Regions from separate parts of the Bacillus sp. TCT6 genome, predicted to be linked through region 2. Evidence: riboswitches for the same ligand, from Rfam matches in the RefSeq annotation. Region 2 holds a riboswitch; each other region holds the start of a gene.

Region 1 (5,925 bases), 4.9 Mb from region 2:
CGAAGGCGTCACTTGTGCCAGGTAATTTTGTTTCTTATGCAAATGTTGAAAAAGGTAGTGAAACGGTTGAAGATTGGAAACAAATTAATGAAAAATATTATTTGTTCCCATCAGAGCAAGCGAAAACAGATAATAAACGTGAAGATCTTGCAAGAGTATCCAACTTTAAGGCAAAACTAAGCGATTATTTCCAAGGCGACTATACAGCTGTTATTGGTACGGGTATGTATAGAGATGATGAATTAAGAGAAATGAAGCTTGATATTCCTGTCCAATTTAATGGAAAAGCTGAAATAGTTGGTTTTACACAATATGTGGCAGGGCTTGTTATGGAATACTTCCCGAATTATATGAAAGTACAAGTAACGATTAAATCTGTAGAACGCCCAGAAGCCATTATTATACGTGAAGCAAAACAAGATGAACCACTTGTGAAAATTTTAGATTAAATATGAAGGCTGTTCCTCTAAGGAACAGCTTTTTTTCTTATGCAATTTTGTTATAATTTAAAATGTTGTAAATAATAGGGGTAAGGGGTAAAGCTCATGGAAGAATTAAGTTTTCAAGTCATTATTTTATTAATTGCATTCGGTTTTTTAGCAGCTTTTATTGATTCGGTTGTTGGAGGAGGAGGGTTAATTTCGCTTCCGGCGCTTATGTTTGTTGGCTTATCGCCAGCTTCGGCAATTGCAACGAATAAATTAGCGGCAACGATGGGGACGTTTACGAGTGCGATGTATTTCATTCGATCAGGAAAAGTTGATTTTAAAATTGTAGGAAAGTTAATCCCGTTAACTATTGTTGGAGCTGTTGCAGGCGCTTTAGTAGTAAAATTTATTCCATCGGATATTTTACGCCCATTAGTACTTGTAATGTTGGTATTTATTGCTATTTATATTATTGCAAAAAAGAATTGGGGAAGTGTGTCTACCTATAAGAAGATGACGCAAAGAAAAACATTAATATTTTTCTTTGCTATTTTAATGATAGGATTTTATGATGGATTTTTTGGACCAGGGACAGGGTCGTTTTTAATTTTTGCATTTTTATTAATTGGCTTGGATTTTATTCAAGCGGCAGCATCTGGAAAACTTTTGAACTTTGTTAGTAATATTGTATCTTTAATTACTTTTTTATTTTTAGACATAATTCATTTTGAATACGGTATTATCATGGGATTATCAATGATCTTAGGTGCTTATTTTGGATCGAAGTTTGCGGTTCAAAAAGGTGTTGGATATGTAAGAACTTTATTTTTATTAGTTACTATATTATTGATCGGGAAAAATGTTTTGGAATATACTCATATTTTGTAGATTCATACGCATGTATGAATCTCTTTTTTTATTATATTTTAAAAATTTATTAATTTTTAAAATATAAGTCTAGGAATATTTGAATAAATCTAAATTATCGTGTAGAATAATGTTGTAAAATGTAAACGTTTTTCTAAGGGGAGGCTAAAAAAAATGGTAGTAGCATACAAACATGAGCCATTTACAGATTTTTCAGTGGAGGCTAACAAATTAGCGTTTGAAGAAGGTTTAAAGAAAGTAGAATCTTATCTTGGACAAGACTATCCATTAATTATTGGGGGAGAAAAAATCACTACAGAAGACAAAATTGTTTCTGTAAACCCTGCAAATAAAGAGGAACTTGTTGGTCGTGTTTCAAAAGCAAGCCGTGAGTTAGCTGAAAAAGCAATGCAAGTAGCGGATGAAACATTCCAAACTTGGAGAAAATCAAAGCCAGAAATGCGTGCAGACATTTTATTCCGTGCTGCAGCAATCGTTCGTCGCAGAAAACATGAATTCTCTGCTATTCTTGTAAAAGAAGCAGGTAAGCCATGGAATGAGGCAGATGCTGATACAGCAGAAGCAATCGACTTTATGGAATATTATGGTCGTCAAATGTTAAAATTAAAAGACGGTATTCCAGTAGAAAGCCGTCCAATTGAATATAATCGTTTCTCTTACATTCCATTAGGAGTAGGTGTTATCATTTCTCCTTGGAACTTCCCATTCGCAATTATGGCAGGTATGACAACAGCTGCTTTAGTTTCTGGTAACACAGTATTACTAAAACCAGCTAGTACAACTCCTGTAGTAGCAGCGAAATTTATGGAAGTATTAGAAGAAGCTGGCTTACCAGCTGGCGTAGTAAACTTCGTTCCAGGTAACGGTTCTGAAGTTGGTGACTACTTAGTAGATCATCCTCGTACACGTTTCGTAAGCTTCACGGGATCTCGTGATGTAGGTATCCGTATCTATGAGCGTGCAGCGAAAGTAAACCCAGGACAAATTTGGTTAAAACGTGTTATCGCTGAAATGGGCGGTAAAGATACAATCGTTGTTGATAAAGAAGCAGATCTTGAATTAGCAGCTAAGTCTATCGTTGCATCAGCATTCGGATTCTCAGGACAAAAATGTTCTGCATGTTCTCGTGCAGTAATCCATGAAGATGTATACGATCACGTATTAAATCGTGCTGTTGAATTAACGAAAGAATTAACAGTTGCTAACCCAGCAGTATTAGGTACAAACATGGGTCCTGTTAATGACCAAGCTGCATTTGATAAAGTAATGAGCTATGTTGCAATTGGTAAAGAAGAAGGTAGAATCTTAGCAGGTGGCGAAGGAGACGATTCTAAAGGCTGGTTCATCCAACCAACAATCGTTGCTGACGTTGCAGAAGATGCTCGCTTAATGAAAGAAGAAATCTTCGGACCAGTAGTAGCATTCTGTAAAGCGAAAGACTTCGATCATGCACTTGCAATTGCAAACAATACGGAATACGGTTTAACAGGTGCTGTTATTACTAACAACCGTGACCATATTGAAAAAGCACGCGAAGACTTCCACGTTGGTAACTTATACTTCAACCGTGGATGTACTGGTGCAATCGTAGGTTACCAACCATTCGGTGGCTTTAACATGTCTGGTACAGACTCTAAAGCTGGTGGACCTGATTACTTAGCACTTCACATGCAAGCAAAAACTACTTCTGAAACTTTATAAGAAATAGTAGAGGAGCTCTTCACAGAATGTGAAGAGCTCCTTTTAAAATTGAAATCCTATATATTACCATCGTTCGAAGGGAATGAGCTAAAACCTATTAATAGCGTGATAAACATGTGAACAGAAATAAAATGATGAGAAAAGTTGACTTATTAGTCATATTTTTAGTATTCATTTTGAGAATTTCCTGTATAATACAATTTGAAAGAAAATCTATGGTTCGACAAGGAACACTCCTTTCAGTTTTGCTCACTGAAAGGAGTGTTTTTTTATGTAGCTAAAAATTCTTGCGTGCTTATTACATTTGCATATACGCCATTTAAACTAGCTAAAATTGTATTGTGAATATAAACAGCTGGTATAGTAGCGTTCTTAAAAGAAAGGTCTTTTGTAGCACAAGCGTCATGTATAACGGTACATTGAAAGCCAAAATCGAATGCAGCCCTTACTGTTGCATCGATACACATATGAGTCATCATCCCGCATACAACGACATGTTCAATATTTAAACGTTTTAATTGCTCTAGAAGATTAGTTTCTCGGAAGCTATTTGGATAATGTTTGACTATAACTGTTTCTTCTCTAAGTGGACGTACGCTTTCATGAATATGTACACCTTCTGTATTAGGTAGGAAAAAAGTAGCGTCATCTTTTATAGCTACGTGTTGGATATGAAAAATAGGTTCGCTGTTTGTTCTAAAGTGTTGTAATAACTGATTAGTATATTCGCTTGCTTCTACTGGATTACGCAATTCCATCTTTCCATTTGGAAAATAATCGTTTTGAATATCGACGAGTAAAAGAGCTGTTTTCATATATTTATCTTCCTCCGAGTTTCATATTCAAATAAATTTATTCAATTTGTAGAGAGGATTCTCCTGTTTAAAAATATGAGGAAGAAGAATTTTAAATAACCTTGAAAGTTACTATTTTTCAGATGAATATTCATCTGAAAATTTTAATAAAGGAATAATTAATATTTTTCTGAAAAATGTATTGACTCTTATTATTCTGAGTTCTATAATGAGAATTAATTAAACGACAATTAAATCGATACATTCTTATCCAGAGAGGTGGAGGGACTGGCCCTACGATACCTCAGCAACGGGTTTTTTAATACCGTGCTAACTCCAGCAAGCCATATAAAGGCTTGGAAGATGAGAAGATGTGAACGAGTACATATAAGTGCTCTCCTTCTTATCTTTATGGTTGATAAGAAGGAGGGCACTTTTTATTTTACCTCGAAAGCTCTACTTTAAGTTTTTACAGCATATAGGAGGGGGAAAAATGATTTCTTTTAACAATGTAAGTAAAGTGTATGAATCAGCTGGGCAATTTGTTCATGCGGTGGAGGATGTAACATTATCAGTTGAGAAAGGCGAAATTTTTGGCATTATCGGTTTTAGTGGAGCTGGAAAGAGTACATTATTACGCTTAGTAAATATGTTAGAGAGACCGACGGCAGGAACGATTTCAATAGATGATAAAGATATTACATCATTATCGACGAAAGAATTACGCAAACTAAGACAAAGAATCGGAATGATTTTTCAAAGCTTTAATTTATTTAATTCAAGAACAGTGTTTGGGAATATTGCTTATCCATTAAAGTTAGCGAAATTGCCAAAGAACGAGATAAAGGAACGAGTGAATGAACTGCTGAGGTTTGTAGGGTTAGAAGATAAAGCAAACTATTATCCAGAACAGCTATCAGGGGGACAAAAGCAGCGTGTTGGTATTGCTAGAGCACTTGCGACATCGCCAGATATTCTTATATGTGATGAGGCAACATCAGCCTTAGATCCAGAAACGACGACAGAAATTCTAAACTTATTAAAGAAAGTAAATCGAGAATACAATTTAACAATTCTTCTTATTACACATGAAATGCATGTTGTGAAAGAAATTTGTCACCGTGTAGCTGTAATGGAGAAGGGAAAAGTTATTGAAGAAGGAAAACTGTTTGATGTTTTCACGCAACCAAAAACAAAGACGACTCAAAACTTTGTACGTTCTGTTATTAATGATCATTTACCAGAAAGTGTTCTAGCGAAAATTCAAAATGGTGGTCAAATTTATCGTCTAACATTTACTGGTGAGGAGACAGGACAGCCGGTACTATCATATATCGCAAAAAACTATAACGTTGATGTAAATGTACTGTACGGAAATATTATTGAACTTCAAAATGTGCTATTTGGAAATCTGCTTGTAGAATTGCAAGGTGAGCAGAGGGAAATTCAAAAAGCATTACAACATCTAAGACTGCAAGTGCAGCTGAAGGAGGTAGAAGCTCATGCGAGTTGATTGGAGTATATTTTGGCCGCGCATACTAGATGCGACGGGAGATACCCTCTTAATGGTAATTGTAACACTTATATTCGCTACAATTCTGGGTATACCTCTAGGTTTACTTTTATATGTAACGAGAAAAGGAAACTTTTTAGAAAATAAATGGGTCTTTTCTATTCTTAACATCATAATTAATACAATTCGTCCGGTACCATTCATTATCTTTTTAGTAGCTTTAAGCCCACTAACAAGAAGCGTTATTGGAACGACGATTGGAACAGCAGCGGCAATTTTCCCGATGACGTTAGTCGCATCAATTGGTATTGCTAGAATGGTTGAAACAAATCTTGTTTCCGTTCCGAAAGGAGTAATTGAAGCAGCGCAAGCAATGGGCGCCTCGCCAATTAGAATCGTTTTTGAAATCCTTGTACCAGAAGCGTTAGCACCATTAATCTTAGGTGTCACGTTTATGACAGTTGGTTTAATTGAATTTTCTGCAGTTGCTGGGCTTGTCGGTGGTGGCGGTCTTGGTGACTTGGCAATGACATATGGTTATCAACGTTTTGATACATCGGTTATGTTCGTAACGGTTGTTTTACTTATTATTCTCGTACAG
Region 2 (5,925 bases):
CGGATATAGCAAATACTCTTCTCTCTCAAACACTACCTGTGGAAGAAAAGGAAGAAGAACCTTCTATTCAAGTGGATGTGCTAACGGCGAGAGAAAATGAAGTGCTGCAGCTATTAGCGAAAGGGATGAGTAATAAAGAGATCGCTTCTGTTTTAGTTATTACAGAAAAAACAGTAAAAGCTCATGTAAGTAGTATTTTGAGTAAGTTGAATTTATCTGATCGCACGCAAGCGGCGTTATATGCAGTGAAAAATGGAATTGTATAAGACAAAAGTCGTAAGACCTAGTTCGCCTTTAGAAGGTGGACTTTTTTTATGGAAAAATACGTCTATGTGAGGACGAAAATGTATTGATATAAAGATAAAATATGTTTGTAAGCAACAAAACAACAATTACAAGGGATACCTTTTTTGAAAGCATATAACAACATAAGAGTGAGTACTAGGAGGAAGAAATAATGGCAACAGTTTTATTTGTTAAAGCAAACAACCGTCCAGCGGAACAAGCAGTTAGTGTAAAATTATATGAGGCATTTTTAGCGAACTATAAAGAAGCACACCCAAATGATACAGTAGTAGAACTTGATTTATATAAAGAAGAATTACCATATGTAGGTGTAGACATGATCAATGGTACATTTAAGGCAGGTAAAGGATTTGATTTAACAGAAGAAGAGGCAAAAGCAGTAGCAGTTGCTGATAAGTATTTAAATCAATTTCTAGAAGCTGATAAAATTGTTTTCGGCTTCCCATTATGGAACTTAACGATTCCAGCAGTGTTACACACATATATTGATTATTTAAACCGTGCTGGTAAAACGTTCAAATATACACCAGAAGGTCCAGTTGGTTTAATTGGAGATAAGAAGATTGCATTATTAAACGCGCGCGGCGGCGTATATTCAGAAGGTCCAGCAGCTGAGGTAGAAATGGCTGTTAAATATGTAGCAAGCATGATGGGCTTCTTCGGTGCAACAAACATGGAAACAGTAGTTATTGAAGGACATAACCAATTCCCAGATAAAGCAGAAGAAATCATTGCTGCAGGTCTTGAAGAAGCAGCTAAAGTAGCAAGTAAATTTTAATTTAAATTATAATCGTCACTCAAAGAAACAGCATTAACGTTTATGTTAATGCTGTTTCTTTATATTTTCAGCTCGTCAGCAAGCTTTTCTAATGTATTTCGATCTTGTATATAATATGTTCGGCCTTCTTTTTTTAAATAATTTTGTTGGCAAAATTGGTTTAATACATATAAAAGATGACGATAGCTGACATTTAAGTATTCTGCAGCCTCAGTATGCTTTTCTATATAACAATTATTTTGTTCTGTTAATAAAATAAAAGCAGCTAATCGATTTTCGAAAGGATAACTATAGTTTTTTGCGTAATTTTCAGTGCGAGTAATTGTCTTTTCTCCAATAAATTTGCATAAGTGCTGTAAAAACGTTGCATCTTGTAATAAAAGTTGCTGACAATCTTTAAGAGGAAGTGCTAAACAAACACAATCTTCTAGTACTTCAACGGACTTGGTGATATTTTCTACTCCTATTAATCCTAATTCCCCGATAAAAGATGGTGCTTGAATAAAATTAATTAATGAAACTTTCCCGTTTTTATGATTCATATATATTTTTGCTTTCCCAGAAATTAAGTAATAGAGATAAGGGAGGGCGTTTCCTTCGCTACATATCATCTCTTTCGTTTGAAAAGAATGCAGCTCTACATATGGCAAGACATGAAATGAAAATAGGGTATGGAATTGATGGATTCGCATGTATTGATAAATTTCTTCTTCATTTTTGCTGATTTTCATATTTTCACCCCTATTTATAGTATGAGATATCTCCTATTATCTTTACAAGAAGGAATGATACGATTTATGTAAATTTGTTTTTGTAGAAAAGAGAGTGTGATGAATTTATGAAAAAATATAAAACATTGCTATTTGATGTAGATGATACATTATTAGATTTCCAAAAGGCTGAAAAAGTAGCTTTACAGGTGCTTTTTGAAGAGAAGGGAATCCCTTTAACAGAGGAGATAGGGGCTCGTTATAAAAAAATAAATAAAGGTCTTTGGAATGCTTTTGAAAAAGGTGAACTATCACGTAATGAAGTTGTAAATAAACGATTCTCTATGTTGTTTAAAGAGTATGGAGAAGAAGTAGACGGTATATTATTCGAAAATAATTATCGTAGCTACTTAGAAGAAGGAAATCAACTCATGCAAGGTGCGTTTGAATTTATAAATCAAATTCAAGGGGAGTATGAGTTGTATATAGTGACAAATGGTGTTTCTAAGACGCAAGATAAACGTTTGCGTAATGCAGGGTTACATTCATTATTTAAAGATGTTTTTGTTTCGGAAGATACAGGTTTTCAAAAGCCGATGAAAGAGTATTTTGATTATGTTTTTGAACGGATTCCTAACTTTGCACCTGAAGAAGGGCTGATTATTGGGGATTCATTAAGTGCCGATATTAAAGGTGGATATGTAGCGGGAATTGATACTTGTTGGTTTAATCCAGAAAGGAAATTAAATGATAGTGGGATTATACCGACATATGAAGTGCATAATTTTGAAGAATTATACGCTCTATTAAAACAGTTTGTTTAATGAAAATAGATGATTGGGGTTTATTTTACATGAATCATTTTTTCTAAAGGTCTTTTTCGAGTTAGTATGGAATATATTTCTTTTGTTGCTTTATATGAAATTGTTAATATTTATTTTAGAACATTCAGAAAAACTGTTTGACATTAGGAAATTATTGCTATAAAATCAACGGTAATTGCATAGTCTTATCAAGAAAAGGTGGAGGGACAGGCCCGATGAAACCTTGGCAACAGCCGTATAACGGAATTGTGCCAAATCCTGCAGGTAGTAATCCTGAGAGATAAGAAAGAGCCTTTAGAGCGTGTTTTCAAACTGCTCCTTTCTTGTTTTCAGGAAAGGGGCAGTTTTTTATTTTGTATAAAAGAAAGGAGAATGAGAGATGGGAGAATCATGGGGAAAAGGAACGATTTGTGTGCAAGGTGGCTATACGCCAAAGAATGGTGAACCACGTGTTTTACCACTTTATCAAAGTACAACGTATAAATACGATACTTCGGATGATTTAGCAGCCCTATTTAACTTAGAGGCAGAAGGATATATTTATACGCGTATTGGAAACCCTACTCTAGCTGCATTTGAGCAGAAGTTATCAGATTTAGAAGGCGGGGTAGGAGCTGTTGCAACGGCTTCTGGGCAAGCGGCTATTATGCTCGCAGTTTTAAATATTTGTAGTAGTGGAGACCATTTACTTTGCTCTTCAACTGTTTACGGGGGAACGTTTAATTTATTTGGGGTGAGTTTACGTAAGCTTGGCATTGATGTTACGTTCTTTAATCCCAATTTAACGGCAGATGAAATTGCGGCACTTGCTAACGATAAGACGAAGCTCATTTATGCAGAATCATTAGGAAATCCAGCGATGAACGTTTTGAATTTTAAAGAATTTTCAGATGCAGCGAAAGAGTTAGAAGTGCCTTTTATCGTGGATAATACATTAGCAACTCCTTATTTATGCCAAGCATTTGAGCACGGAGCAAATATTATCGTTCATTCTACGACGAAATATATTGATGGTCATGCAAGCTCTTTAGGCGGCATTGTCATTGACGGAGGGAACTTCGATTGGACAAATGGGAAATATCCTGAACTTGTTGAACCGGATCCAAGTTATCACGGCGTAAGTTACGTCCAAAATTTTGGTGCAGCAGCTTATATTGTGAAGGCGCGTGTTCAATTATTAAGGGACTACGGAAACTGTATGAGCCCATTCAATGCGTATATTAGCAATATCGGCTTAGAAACGCTGCATTTAAGAATGGAGCGTCATAGTGAAAATGCTCTCGTAGTTGCTAAGTGGCTTGCTAACCATGAACGTATTGAATGGGTGAATTATCCTGGATTAGATAGCAATGAAAATTACTCGTTAGCACAAACGTATTTGAAAAAAGGTGCTAGTGGTGTTTTAACGTTCGGCATTAAGGGCGGATTAGAAGCGGCGAAAGAATTTATCGCAAATGTAAAACTAGCAACTCTTGTAACGCATGTAGCGGATGCACGAACTTGCGTTATACATCCTGCTAGCACAACGCATAGACAATTAAGTGCTGAAGATCAGCGTCTAGCTGGCGTTACATCAGATTTAATTCGTTTATCTGTTGGCATAGAAGATGTTTCTGATATTATTGCAGATTTAGAAGCGGCGCTAGTCGGAGGCAAAGAACATGCCGATCATAATTGATAAAGATTTACCAGCTCGCAAAGTGTTGCAGAAGGAAAATATATTTGTAATGACGAAGGAGCGAGCAGAAACACAAGATATTCGGGCATTGAAAATTGCTATCTTAAATTTAATGCCTACAAAGCAAGAAACAGAAGCGCAATTACTTCGTTTAATTGGCAACACACCGTTGCAATTAGATGTTCATTTGCTTCATATGGAATCACATTTGTCTCGCAATGTAGCGCAGGACCATTTAATGAGCTTTTATAAAACATTTCGTGATATTGAAAATGAAAAATTTGACGGGCTCATTATAACAGGAGCACCAGTTGAAACTCTTTCTTTTGAAGAGGTAGATTATTGGGAAGAGCTTAAACGTATTATGGAGTATTCAAAAACGAATGTAACATCTACGCTCCATATTTGCTGGGGGGCACAGGCTGGCTTGTATTATCATTATGGTGTTCCAAAGTATCCTCTTAAGGAAAAAATGTTCGGTGTATTTGAACATGAAGTTTGCGAGCAACATGTGAAATTGTTACAAGGGTTTGATGAATTGTTTTTTGCTCCCCATTCTCGTCATACAGAAGTACGAGAGAGTGATATTAGAGAGGTGACAGACTTAACATTATTAGCAAATTCTGAGGAAGCGGGTGTTCACCTTGTCATTGGGCAAGAAGGAAGGCAAGTGTTTGCCCTTGGGCATAGTGAATATAGTTGTGATACGTTAAAGCAAGAATACGAACGAGATCGTGACAAGGGATTAAATATTGATGTGCCAAAAAACTATTTTAAACATAATAATCCAGATGAAAAGCCCCTTGTTAGGTGGAGGAGTCATGGGAATTTATTGTTTTCTAATTGGTTGAATTATTACGTGTATCAAGAAACCCCTTATATATTGTAAAGAAAGATTGTGTAACACGTGGCAACGTTTTCCTTGTAAAGATTAACCTTTATTTTTCCGAATGTTCTAAATACATTGTTTTTCAGATTTTTTATTCATATAATTTCATCTAAACACAATTTTTGAGGGGTGGACAGTACTATGAAAGAAATTCAAGTTGGGTTATTAGGTCTTGGGACAGTGGGTAGCGGTGTAGTTCGTATTATTACGGATCATCAAGAAAGACTCATACACCAAGTAGGTTGTCCAGTGAAGGTAACGAAAGTATTAGTGCAAAACATTGAGAAAGAGAGAGAAGTAGAGGTACCTTCTACTCTATTAACACAAGATGCAAATGAAATTTTAGATAATCCAAATATTGATGTTGTCATCGAAGTAATGGGTGGCATTGATGATGCAAAATTATATATTTTACAAGCTTTAAAAAGCGGAAAGCATGTTGTAACTGCAAATAAAGACTTAATGGCATTACATGGAGCTGAATTATTAGCGACAGCAAAAGATAATAAAACTGATCTCTTCTATGAAGCGAGTGTGGCGGGGGGAATTCCAATTCTACGCAGTATTGTAGAAGGACTCTCTTCAGATCTTATTACGAAAGTCATGGGAATTGTAAATGGAACGACAAATTTTATTTTGACGAAAATGTCAGACGAAGGGAGAGCATATAACGACGTGTTAAAAGAAGCCCAACAACTTGGATTTGCAGAAGCAGATCCAACATCAGATGTAGAAGGTTT
Region 3 (5,925 bases), 3.9 Mb from region 2:
TGTTGATGCGGTTTCTTATTTTGAGGAGATAACAACTCGTTTATTTTTTCAATATATATTTTTCCTAATAAGAAACGCGTGTGAACATTGTTCCGCGCGTTTTTTGTCTATCTAAAAGCGTGCTGCAATGAATAGAAGATTGGGGTTATGAGTTTTAGAGGAAATAAGGGAGGAATTTAAATGTATTTACACGGCACAAGCCGAATTAATGGGCAAGGACACTTAGAAATTGGAGGGTGCGATACGACGCAGCTAGCAAAGCAATACGGAACACCACTTTATGTATATGATGAAGAGTCTATTCGAGGAAAATGCCGAGCGTTTCATCGTGCTTTTAAAGAAAGTGGTTTCTCTTATCAAGTAGCATATGCAAGCAAGGCGTTCTTGTGCATGGAGATGTGCCGAGTAGCTCGTGAAGAGAATATGTCATTAGACGTTGTTTCTGGGGGAGAATTATATACTGCGCTCCAAGCAGGATTTCCAGCATCACGTATTCATTTTCATGGAAATAATAAAACAGAAGAAGAGATAGTGATGGCTCTTCAGGCGAATATTGGTTGTTTTGTCGTAGATAATTTCTTTGAATTAGAAATTTTACACGATTTAGCGATGCAACATGGAAAATTTGTGAACATATTAATTCGTGTAACGCCTGGAGTAGAGGCGCACACACATGAATATATTACAACAGGCCAAGATGATTCGAAATTTGGATTTGGCGTTTCAAACGGTCAAGCGATGCAGGCAATTGGATTTGCTTTACAAAAATCAAATTATAATGTGCTAGGGATTCATTCACATATCGGATCGCAAATATTTGAAACAGCTGGTTTTGTTCGAGCAATTGAAGTTCTTCGCCAATTTTTAGAAGAAGTGAGAGAGCAAACAAACTATGTAGTAAAAGTGTTAAATGTAGGCGGGGGATTTGGAATACGCTACACAGAGTCGGATACACCATTAACTCTTGAGACATATGTGCGAGCTGTAACAAGTGCAGTGAGAGAACAATTTACTGTATGTGAATATCCATTGCCAGAAATATGGATTGAACCAGGCCGTAGCATTGTAGGTGATGCTGGGACAACAATTTATACAGTTGGATCTGTGAAAGATATTCCTGGTATTCGGAAATATGTATCAGTCGATGGTGGAATGACAGATAATTTAAGACCTGCTTTATATAGTGCGCGTTATGAAGCAATGTTAGCGAATCGAGGGAATGATGAGAATGAGGAACTCGTTTCGATTGCTGGGAAATGCTGTGAGAGTGGAGATATGTTGATTTGGGATATTCATTTACCAAAAGTCGCTTCTGCTGATTTACTAGCAGTTTCCTGTACAGGAGCCTACGGGTATTCGATGGCGAATAATTACAATCGGATTCGAAGACCAGCCGTGGTCTTTGCAAAAGGCGGAACATCGCAAGTAGTTGTGGAACGCGAAACATATGAAAATATTATTGGGAACGATCGCATACGTATTAAAGAGCTTGTCTAAATAGAAAAGGAGTTGTTCGGATGGGCAATTCCTTTTTTGTAAAATAAAATAATTAAAATATATCGGAAAACTAGGATTGAAAAAAATCAGAATTGTGATAAAATACAAATACAAAGCTTATCAAGAGAAGCGGAGGGAACTGGCCCGAAGAAGCTCGGCAACCTGCTTATAGAAAGCAAGGTGCTAAATCCAGCAAAATGGAATCCATTTTGAAAGATAAGGTAAAATATATTACCGAACAGTCTTTTCGAAATGGGAAAGATTTTTTTTATGAATAAAAAGGGGGGCTGTTCGCGTGAGTGTACGGGAACATTTTGATGAAGTATCCGAGAAGATTGAAGCGATGCTTGCTGATATGAAATATGGTTCAATTACAATTGTTGTGCAAGATGGAAAAGTAATTCAGTTAGAGAAAAGTGAAAAAGTACGTTTAAAGTGAAAAGCGCTGACTAGAAAAACTAGAGGCGGTTTTAACCTATTTTCATTAGGTTAAAACCGTCTTTTTGCTTTTACAGGGGGAAAAAACATGTTGACGTATGAAACGTGGGAAGAAAATGTTGTTTCATTTTCGGAAGAAGATGAAACAAAAGGCGCGTTATCAGTATTAAATTGGGCTTATGAAGAGTATAAAGATGAAATCGTCTATGCATGTAGCTTTGGGGTGGAAGGTATGGTATTGCTGCACCTTATAAACCAAGTAAATCCATCTGCTAAAGTTGTATTTTTAGATACAAATGTTCATTTTCAAGAAACGTATGAATTAATTCAAAGAGTGAGGGAACGATTTCCTTCATTGAATATTATAGAAAAACAGCCAGAACTTACACTTGATGAACAGGCGAAGTTGCATGGTGAAAAACTGTGGGAGAGCAATCCGAATCTTTGTTGTAAGATTAGAAAAATTTTACCTTTAGAAAAATCATTAGTCGTGGAAAAAGCATGGATATCGGGCTTAAGAAGGGAACAATCAGAAACACGTAAGCATACAAAGTTTATAAATCAAGATCATCGTTTTCAATCTATTAAAGTTTGTCCACTCATTCATTGGACGTGGAAAGAAGTTTGGCGATATGTATACAAACATAGCTTGCCGTATAACCCGTTGCATGATGTTGGCTATCCAAGTATTGGGTGTGAGAAATGTACTTTACCTGTAGGGGATGGTGGCGATTCAAGAGATGGTAGATGGGCTGGGAAAATGAAAACCGAATGTGGTCTTCATTATCAATAAGATGAATCTTGAAATAAAGCTAAGAGGGGATATAGAAAATGAGCACAGTAAACGAATTAGTAAACCGTATAGATGAGACATATGAGGTATCACAAATTGAAAAAGAAATTAAATTAGACAATATTGCTTTAAGTGATTTAGAACTATTGGCGACAGGTGGATATAGCCCGCTTACTGGTTTTTTAGGGAAGGAAGATTATGATTCAGTCGTAGAAACGCTTCGTTTAGCAAATGGTAGTGTGTGGAGTATACCGATTACATTACCGGTAACAGAAGAAGTCGCAGAAAGCCTGAAGACTGGAGAGGAAGTAAAGCTTGTCAACAATGGAAATATATATGGTGTTATTCAAATAGAAGATATTTTCGTACCAGATAAAGAAAAAGAAGCGTTACTTGTATATAAAACAACGGATGAGGTTCATCCAGGAGTGAAAAAGTTATATGAACGGCCAAACGTTTACGTTGGAGGAACTATTATTCTAACAAAACGCTTTGAAAATAATCAATTTCCTTCTTATCGTTTAGACCCAATTGAAACGAGAGAAGAATTTAAAAAACGTGGGTGGAAAACAGTAGTCGGATTTCAAACGAGAAACCCGGTACATCGTGCCCATGAGTATATTCAAAAATCTGCTCTTGAAATTGTAGATGGTCTCTTTTTAAATCCACTCGTTGGAGAAACGAAATCGGATGATATTCCTGCTGATGTAAGAATGGAAAGCTATGAAGTACTCCTTCAAAACTATTATCCGAAAAATCGTGTCTTTTTAAGTGTATTTCCTGCTGCAATGCGTTACGCAGGACCAAGGGAAGCTATATTTCATGCGTTAGTAAGAAAGAATTTTGGATGTACACACTTTATTGTAGGGCGTGATCATGCCGGAGTAGGAGATTATTACGGAACATACGAAGCGCAAGAAATCTTCACGAATTTTACGATAGAAGAGTTAGGCATTACACCACTATTCTTTGAACATAGTTTTTACTGCACGAAATGTGAAGCGATGGCTTCAACGAAAACATGTCCGCACGGAAAAGAAGATCATGTTATTTTATCGGGTACGAAAGTAAGAGAATTATTAAGAAACGGTGAGATTCCGCCAAGTACATTTAGTCGTAAAGAAGTAGTAGAAGTGCTAATTAAAGGTTTAAAAAAAGAAGTAGTAACAGAATAGGGAGAGAACGAGATGGATACGAATATTACTTGGCATATAGCTTCGGTTTCAAAAGATGATAGAAGAGTGAAGAATGGACATCACAGTTTTGTAATTTGGTTTACTGGTTTATCAGCTTCGGGTAAATCTACAGTAGCGAATGCGGTTGCTCGTAAACTATTTGAAAAGAATATTGGAAATTATGTGTTAGATGGGGATAATATTCGCCACGGTTTAAATAAAGACTTAGGTTTTTCTGAAAGTGATCGTATGGAGAATATAAGGCGTATTGGCGAAGTGGCGAAGCTATTTGTAGATCAAGGAACAGTTGTCCTTACAGCATTTATTTCACCATTTCGAGTAGATCGCAAACAAGTTAGGGATCTATTAGCGGCAGATGAGTTTATAGAAGTGTTTGTAAAATGTCCAATTGAAGAGTGTGAAAAACGTGATCCAAAAGGGTTATACAAAAAAGCGAGACAAGGTGATATTAAAGATTTTACAGGTATTGATTCACCGTATGAGGAACCAGATCGAGCGGAATTAATTGTAGAAACGCACAAGTATTCTATTGAAGAATGTGCAGAACAAATCGTGAAGTACTTACAAGAGCGTAGTTTTGTCCCGTTGTTTGCTGGGAAGTAAAACGCCCACCTCAAAATTCGGCTGGAGCAGGCTGTAAATGCCCGATTGGTGAGGGTTGATTAAAGTTTCACTTTATATAGGGGGATTTAAAAATGAGTTATGAAAAAGTATGGGCTAATAATGAAAAATTAAATCAGACTGAGAAAAATAAATTAGCAAAAGATGGTTTGGAAATTTTTAATGATATTCCTTACTATGCGGAAAATGGATTCGAATCTATTCCGAAAGAAGAGTGGGACGCATTTAAATGGGCAGGATTGTATTTGCAAAGACCGAAAGAAGCTGGCTATTTTATGATGCGTGTAAATATTCCTTCAGGGATTATTACAAATGCGCAGGCGGAAGTGCTTGCTTCTATCGCTGAGGATTATGGACGTGATGTAATAGATATTACGACAAGACAGGCGATTCAGTTTCACTGGTTAGAAATTCAGCAAATGCCAGATATTTTTAAAAGATTAGCAAGAGTTGGGTTATCTTCAGCAGGGGCGTGTGGTGATATAACACGTAATATTACAGGTAATCCACTTGCAGGAATTGATGCGAATGAACTGTTTGATACAACGCATATTGTGAAGGAGGTATATGACTATTTCCAACATAATGAAGAGTTTTCTAACTTACCACGTAAATTTAAAATGTCTATTAGTTCTAACGTTTATAACTCGGCAAACGCAGAGATTAACTGTGTTGCATTTACACCTGCTACGAAAGAAATAGATGGTGAGAAAAAAGTTGGTTTTCATATAAAAGTAGGCGGTGGATTATCAGCCCGTCCATATTTAGCTGATGAATTAGATGTGTTCGTTTTACCAGAAGAAGTGAAGGCGATAGCAATTGGGATTGCTACTATATTCCGTGATTTTGGATATCGCGAGAAACGTCATTTAGCTCGTTTGAAATTTCTTGTTGCAGACTGGGGAGCAGAGAAATTTAAAGAGAAACTAATAGAGTATACAGGACCATTGCAAAGTAAAGGAGAAAGTGCACTTAAAGGATGGAATGCAGGCTATTTTTATGGTGTTCAAGATCAAAAACAAGATGGATTAAAATATGTCGGTTTTAATGTGCCGGTAGGTCGTTTACATGCAAAAGAAATGTTTGAGATTGCAAGAATTGCAAAGCAGTATGGAAATGGACAAATTCGTACGTGTAACTCACAAAACTTCATCATTCCGAATGTTCCACCAGAAAATGTAACGGGTTTATTAAGTGAACCGTTGTTTGAAGCGATATCTGCAAGTCCGAAATCATTTATTGGTCATGCGGTTTCATGTACTGGTATTGAATATTGCAATCTTGCTCTAGTAGAAACGAAAGAAAGATTACGGAAAATTGCAGAATACTTAGATACAGAAATTGCACTTGATGTTCCAGTTCGAATTCATATGGTAGGAT
Region 4 (5,925 bases), 2.2 Mb from region 2:
AGGTCGACGCCCTAATCGATCAGCTAAATATCCACCTAACAAATTACCTATTATGCCTACAAGAGGTATAATTGCCATTAAAATTCCGCCAATTGCTTTACCAAAAGCATCGCTATAGTATATTGCCATAAACGGAAAATACATCCAAAACAATGTATTGAACATAGTTTCGCCAATCAATCTAGTTTTTAAATTTCTGTCCCAAGATAACCATTTCAACGTAATACATCTCCTATTTTAACTTTTCAAATATTCACTATACATTTTATAAACTGTCAGTCCAAGGGAAATATAATAACATAAAGTGAATTTATTTTACAAATTAATATAGAAATATAAATTTTAATTACAACACATTCTCTAGTTATTATCCTTTAATGCAATTCGAACTCACAGATCACCGTTACTATTAAACTAGACTAGACTAGATCCAAGATATCACTAAAGAAATTCATCCTCAAAATTAATGAAGAAACAAATGATTCATAAATAGAAAAGAACATTGATTTTTTTCAATGTTCTTTTCTATTATTTCTGCATATGAATTAGATTTATATTCGAAAAAGTGCCTTACCCCTGATTCCTCTGTGCCTCTCTAAACTCCTCCTTCACCTTCTCTAACAACCCTTCTTCCGTAATTAATCGATACGCCGTATTTGCTAATGCTTTTGCCGATGTAATTAATGCTTTATCTCCAAGTTCTGAACGTGCTGCTTCTCTAAATTCATTCGTATGTGCAATTAAGTCATCTGGTCCGATTTTAATGTACGGATGAATTGTCGGTACGACTTGACTTACGTTTCCTGCGTCGGTTGAACCGATCCCTACTCTTTCTTTACGATTTACCTCTTCACCTAATAGTTCTAATTCTTCCGCTACGATATCGTTATATGTTTTTGTTACGAGTAATTCATCGATTTCATTTTGGAATTGATGAATTTTTACTTTTGCACCTGTTGCTAACGCTGCTCCCTCAGCAATGTTTCTTACTTTTTCTGTTACTTCTGCACATCTTTTTCGCGTTGCTGCGCGGATGAAGAACCTTGCCGCGGCGTAGTCAGGAATAATGTTAGGTGCTTTTCCGCCTTCTGTAATAACGCCATGAATTTTCACGTCTGACGGAAGTTGTTGGCGAAGTGCGTTAATACTGTTATAAAGCTGAATAACCGCATCTAATGCATTAATCCCTTCTTCTGGTGAGGCTGCAGCGTGAGCTGTTTTTCCGTAAAAATGAAAATCAAGTGGATCGACTGCTAATGAAGGACTCGTTGTCGCTGTCTTTGCGCTCGGATGAATCATAAGCGCCGCATCAATGTCTTTAAATAAACCTGCCTTTACATAACTTGATTTCGCGCTACCATTTGGCCCGCCTTCTTCTGCTGGTGTACCAAACACGACAACTTCCCCGCCAATTTCTTCAAGCGTTTCTGATAATGCGATTGCTGCTGCAACGCTAATTGTGCCAATTAAATTGTGACCACACGCATGACCTAGTCCTGGTAAAGCGTCATACTCCGCTAAAAATGCAATGACTGGTCCTTGTTTTCCTGAACTTTTTCGCGCGATAAAACCTGTTTCATGTCCAGCTATATTGTGTTGCAGCTGAAATCCTGCACTACCTAGTAATAAGCTTAACGTTCTGGATGCGTAAAACTCTTGGTTTCCAATCTCCGGATTCGCATGAATATCATGACTTGTTTCTATGTACTTTTCCTTATTTCTTTCGATACTCTCTTCAATTGTTTTTCTTTGTGACGTTACTCCTGTCGCTCCCATTGTTCTTCCTCCTTTTATTTTCACGTAAAAAAGCCTCTTTCTAAAAGATAGAAAGAGGCTTCTGTATATACAATCAAAATGAGCTTCTTTCTTATCTTTCAAGTTACCTTGCTGGAATTGGCACAGTATTCATAACGAATCCGCTGCCGAGGTATCATAGGGCCAGTCCCTCCACCTCTCGTGATAAGAATTTTCATAAAATTATATTAAATTACATTCATTCTAAGTTCATTCCAAATAAAAGTCAAGGAATTCCTATCCGAATTTACCGAATATCTAAAAATCCTTTTAATACACCAATTGTTTCTGGCGCTTGCAGTCTGGCACATACGTACGGAAATTCTGTACTACCTTCAAACATCATTTGAGATGTAAGCGGTGCGCCTGCCCAGAAGATTTCATCATCAATTACGATAAACGGGAATGCTTTATTTTGTCTTTGTAACTTTACATTTTTCAGTGGAACTGGTCCATCACTATAAACTGTTATCTGTGCATTTGTACGCATTAACGCTTGCCATACTCGCTTATCCACTTGTTTTGTAATTGGAAGTGAAATAATAATTTTTCGTTTTGCGGCTAAAATATCTTTTAATAACCCTTTCGGCTCTTCAAGATTCATTTCCATAAACCAGCGTAAACGTTTCGAAATTTTCCGTTCCCACAATTGTCTTGATGTCGTGCGATCATACACATCTCCATGACGTTCTATATGAGCTGTTAATTGTGATAACGCTTGTTTTCTCGAAAGGTTTTTACGCATATAATGGCAATCTGATAATTGAATGAACTTCCCTCTCGCTCTTGTCACTGCTACATTGACGAGGCGATGGTTTTTGTGATCAAAGAATAATACGCCAGGTCGTTCTTGCGGATAACTGTCAACCGTATCAAAGATCATCATATCTCTTTCAGAACCTTGGAACTTATGAACTGTCGCCGCTAAAACTGGTATGTTTTGATATTTCGTTCTCTGCAACATTTCTCTAATACACGTTGATAAAAAGCGTGACTGCGCCCTGTAAGGTGTCACAACACCAATCGACTGAACACCGTCTAACAATCCGATTAACATCATTTGCATCGCTACTAAACCAGACATAATGTTAAAACGTGAACCAGAAGCCGCATCTTTTAACGAAAAAGCTCCCATTTGGCTCGTATCAAATAAAACACTCGCTTCATTTGCGAACGGCTGCAATTGCGCAAGTTCTTTACGCTCTGAAACAGAAGGATGATCGTATACTCTATTTTTATAAATAAACGAATTCGTAAACTTCGATATATTCGCATGCATACGTCTTTGTTCCTGCAACATAAATAGGTTCGGATGTGCTTCTGATTTATTAACAGACTCAACAATCCCAGCATGGTAAAACATATCTTCCCCAAGCCATTTGCGAACAAGTTCATGGTTCGCCATCGCAATTGGAGGTAATTGTAAAAAGTCGCCACAAACAACGATACGTTTTCCAAGTGAAGCAGCTAATGCGATTTGCGGAACGAACGCCATACTCACTTCATCTACAACAACTAAATCAAATGTACGCTCATAAATTAGCGCATCAATTGCACATTTTGATAGAGTTGCACCAATTACTTTCGCATTTTCAATATATTCTTTTTCTACTTCTTTAATTTTCGCTTTTTGCTTTCGAAGATCACTTTCAATCTCTTGTATACGCTTCTTATCAGCAGAAGTCGCTTTATATGATAAAATCTTTTCACGAAGATCTTGTCGTGTTTCTTCTAAATAGAGTCTTTCTTCTCCCCAAGATCCGTTCGTCGTTTCAACTAGCTTCGACGTAAGTAATGTTTCATGATTTCGTATATGTTCATGTTGACTATAACCGTAACGAACAATTTCGCCAGGTGTCCATTTCTTTTTCTTCTCAATTTGTTTCGTTACTTCGCTCATTAATACGTCCACTGCCGCATTACTATGAGCTAACACAAGTACCGATTTTCCTTTTTGGTAATGAGCCGAAATAATACGTGATAAATTGTACGACTTCCCTGTTCCAGGCGGTCCCCATACGTACGTTGTCGGATTGTAAAACGAACGATATGCTAGTTCATTTTTCGGATTTTTCATCTTCTCAATATGCTTCGGACTGCTCGTCCCATCAACGAGACGCTTTATACGATTACGTTTTAGCTTATCTTTACGTGCTTCTTTCAATCGCTCTTGCAGTTGCTCTAAAAGTTGCCACGGTTCACTGTATAAAACCGCTTCTCTTATTTCACCTTGTATATAATCATTTAATTTCAATTCTATTTCTAATCCATGTACAGATAATACTTCTCCTGTCGCTTCCTCACCATCGAACTCAATTCGAATTGGTGAACCTTCAGGTAAACTTACTTCCGAAATAAGCTGAAATACATACACTGTATTCTCATAATCTGTATATAAAAAACGACCGTTCATGATAGAAATTTTACTACCACCTATCGTTTTCCAATGTTTAATTTCATATGCTAATGCATAATGCCACTCTTTCATCGTTTCCGATAATGAAGGAGTTTGAGTAGGTATATTCATCGTATAATCTCCTTCCTTCTCCCCAAACATACTTTCTCACTATACCATACAACACGCTTAAATTTGTAAGGTTTTTATCTTGCTTATTTTCTTAATTTTCAATAATATATTGTATATAATTTTCAGAAAGAAGGAATCTACATGCCAGTTAGAAGAATTGAACACGTAGGACTTATGGTTGCAAACTTAGAAACATCTATTACTTTTTATGAAAAAGTAGTTGGCTTACAGCTCATTAAGCGAATGGGACACCCAAACCCAGACTTAAAACTCGCTTTTTTAGGTGTAGAAGAATCGAAGGAAACGATACTTGAATTAATTGAAGGCTACAATTCTTCTCTTCCGGCAGAAGGAAAAGTACATCACATTTGCTTTAAGGTAGATTCATTAGAAGAAGAAATCACAAGACTAAAGAAACACACAGTAACCTTTTTACTAGGAGAAGAAGTCGAAACATTACCAGATGGAACACGTTACATATTCTTCGCTGGTCCTGATGGAGAGTGGATTGAGTTTTTTGAGACGGAGAGATAAAGCAAACCTTTATTTTGCGGGATAGAAAAGGAGCCGGAATTACGGTCCTTGTTTTTAACCAGTAACAATGAAACATACCTCCAACCTAAGAATTTACCAAGATTAAAAATACAATCATTTTGTTAGGAGGAGAGAATGGGAAATACAGTCTTTATTATTGTTTTTTGGATACTGATACTATTTCCAATCCTTTATGTAATCAAGATAAAGGATTGGAATATAAAAACAGCTGCCTTATTTGTTGGAAGGATTCTATTAAGTATTGTCTATTTTATAAATGGAATGGTATTAGGTCTGCAACGAAATTGGGTAGAACCTCCCTATGAAACAGAATGGGATTTCTTTGTAAAGTCTTTACTAAACGGAAAAACTGATGCACTTATACACTTGTTACTTCTAATTATTATCATTACTTTGGATCTATTCATTACATTTTATTATATCAATAAAAAGAAATAGGATATTCTCTCCTATTTCTTTTTTATGAGTAGCGCCATATCGTTATCAAACTAAGGTTTTATGTTGCCCCTAAACAATAATTTTTTACATTTTTACTCTGGAGATGTCAATTTTACTATATTTTGGGTATTTATTTTTACTAGCTTGATGGACATGGGGGTGATTTATTTTCTTAGGCTGATAGGCATGTGGTGCTATCCCATTGCTATTAAGCTAAGAATTTAATTGTAATATCATTTAAGGTAATACTTAAGATACAAATAAAATATCTTTTCCATGTCGCACTGTTTTATTGAAGTCTATCCCGAGTTGTAGCTAGTTCAATGCGACTGTAAATTCGGAGTTCGGTGCGCCAGCAAATACAACCGTTCCGTTCTCTGGTAGTTTCACTTTGTTATTATCACTAACGACGGTAAAATTGACGCATACTCCATTCTCATCATACACCGCGAATGAACTTCCTGATGGCAACTCCACATTCATCGTTTTCCCTGCTGCCTCTTGCGGGACCGTAAACCATTTCGCATGCCCATTTTTTTGCAATGTAACTTTCGATAATTGACCTGTATCAAGGGGTTTTACGTTAGATTCACTGACGTATAAAAAGCTGG

What was found. Region 2 has a riboswitch for S-adenosylmethionine ahead of AC0ONG_RS25775 (bifunctional O-acetylhomoserine aminocarboxypropyltransferase/cysteine synthase). Riboswitches for the same ligand answer to the same signal wherever they lie in the genome.
Region 1: it holds a riboswitch for S-adenosylmethionine, as region 2 does, so the genes downstream of both, AC0ONG_RS00325 (methionine ABC transporter ATP-binding protein) here and AC0ONG_RS25775 (bifunctional O-acetylhomoserine aminocarboxypropyltransferase/cysteine synthase) in region 2, are expected to answer to the same signal.
Region 3: it holds a riboswitch for S-adenosylmethionine, as region 2 does, so the genes downstream of both, AC0ONG_RS05795 (YezD family protein) here and AC0ONG_RS25775 (bifunctional O-acetylhomoserine aminocarboxypropyltransferase/cysteine synthase) in region 2, are expected to answer to the same signal.
Region 4: it holds a riboswitch for S-adenosylmethionine, as region 2 does, so the genes downstream of both, AC0ONG_RS14430 (M20 family metallopeptidase) here and AC0ONG_RS25775 (bifunctional O-acetylhomoserine aminocarboxypropyltransferase/cysteine synthase) in region 2, are expected to answer to the same signal.

What each region holds. Positions count from the first base shown of each region.
Region 1 covers NZ_JBVYHX010000001.1:74,189-80,113, forward strand. The annotation lists gene AC0ONG_RS00305 (CamS family sex pheromone protein) at 1-449, shown strand, start outside; gene AC0ONG_RS00310 (TSUP family transporter) at 546-1,316, shown strand; gene pruA (L-glutamate gamma-semialdehyde dehydrogenase) at 1,470-3,017, shown strand; partial or broken gene AC0ONG_RS00320 (cysteine hydrolase family protein) at 3,267-3,832, opposite strand; SAM riboswitch class I at 4,076-4,181, shown strand; gene AC0ONG_RS00325 (methionine ABC transporter ATP-binding protein) at 4,305-5,324, shown strand; gene AC0ONG_RS00330 (methionine ABC transporter permease) at 5,314-5,925, shown strand, end outside.
Region 2 covers NZ_JBVYHX010000001.1:5,011,062-5,016,986, reverse strand. The annotation lists gene AC0ONG_RS25795 (response regulator) at 1-266, shown strand, start outside; gene AC0ONG_RS25790 (FMN-dependent NADH-azoreductase) at 458-1,084, shown strand; gene AC0ONG_RS25785 (transcriptional regulator YeiL) at 1,144-1,815, opposite strand; gene AC0ONG_RS25780 (YjjG family noncanonical pyrimidine nucleotidase) at 1,923-2,618, shown strand; SAM riboswitch class I at 2,801-2,905, shown strand; gene AC0ONG_RS25775 (bifunctional O-acetylhomoserine aminocarboxypropyltransferase/cysteine synthase) at 2,998-4,296, shown strand; gene metA (homoserine O-acetyltransferase MetA) at 4,280-5,185, shown strand; gene AC0ONG_RS25765 (homoserine dehydrogenase) at 5,327-5,925, shown strand, end outside.
Region 3 covers NZ_JBVYHX010000001.1:1,138,671-1,144,595, forward strand. The annotation lists gene lysA (diaminopimelate decarboxylase) at 181-1,497, shown strand; SAM riboswitch class I at 1,612-1,720, shown strand; gene AC0ONG_RS05795 (YezD family protein) at 1,793-1,936, shown strand; gene AC0ONG_RS05800 (phosphoadenylyl-sulfate reductase) at 2,024-2,728, shown strand; gene sat (sulfate adenylyltransferase) at 2,767-3,903, shown strand; gene cysC (adenylyl-sulfate kinase) at 3,916-4,527, shown strand; gene AC0ONG_RS05815 (nitrite/sulfite reductase) at 4,620-5,925, shown strand, end outside.
Region 4 covers NZ_JBVYHX010000001.1:2,824,335-2,830,259, forward strand. The annotation lists gene AC0ONG_RS14425 (MDR family MFS transporter) at 1-219, opposite strand, end outside; gene AC0ONG_RS14430 (M20 family metallopeptidase) at 571-1,776, opposite strand; SAM riboswitch class I at 1,865-1,966, opposite strand; gene AC0ONG_RS14435 (AAA domain-containing protein) at 2,042-4,351, opposite strand; gene AC0ONG_RS14440 (VOC family protein) at 4,463-4,855, shown strand; gene AC0ONG_RS14445 (hypothetical protein) at 4,991-5,314, shown strand; gene AC0ONG_RS14450 (serine hydrolase domain-containing protein) at 5,630-5,925, opposite strand, start outside.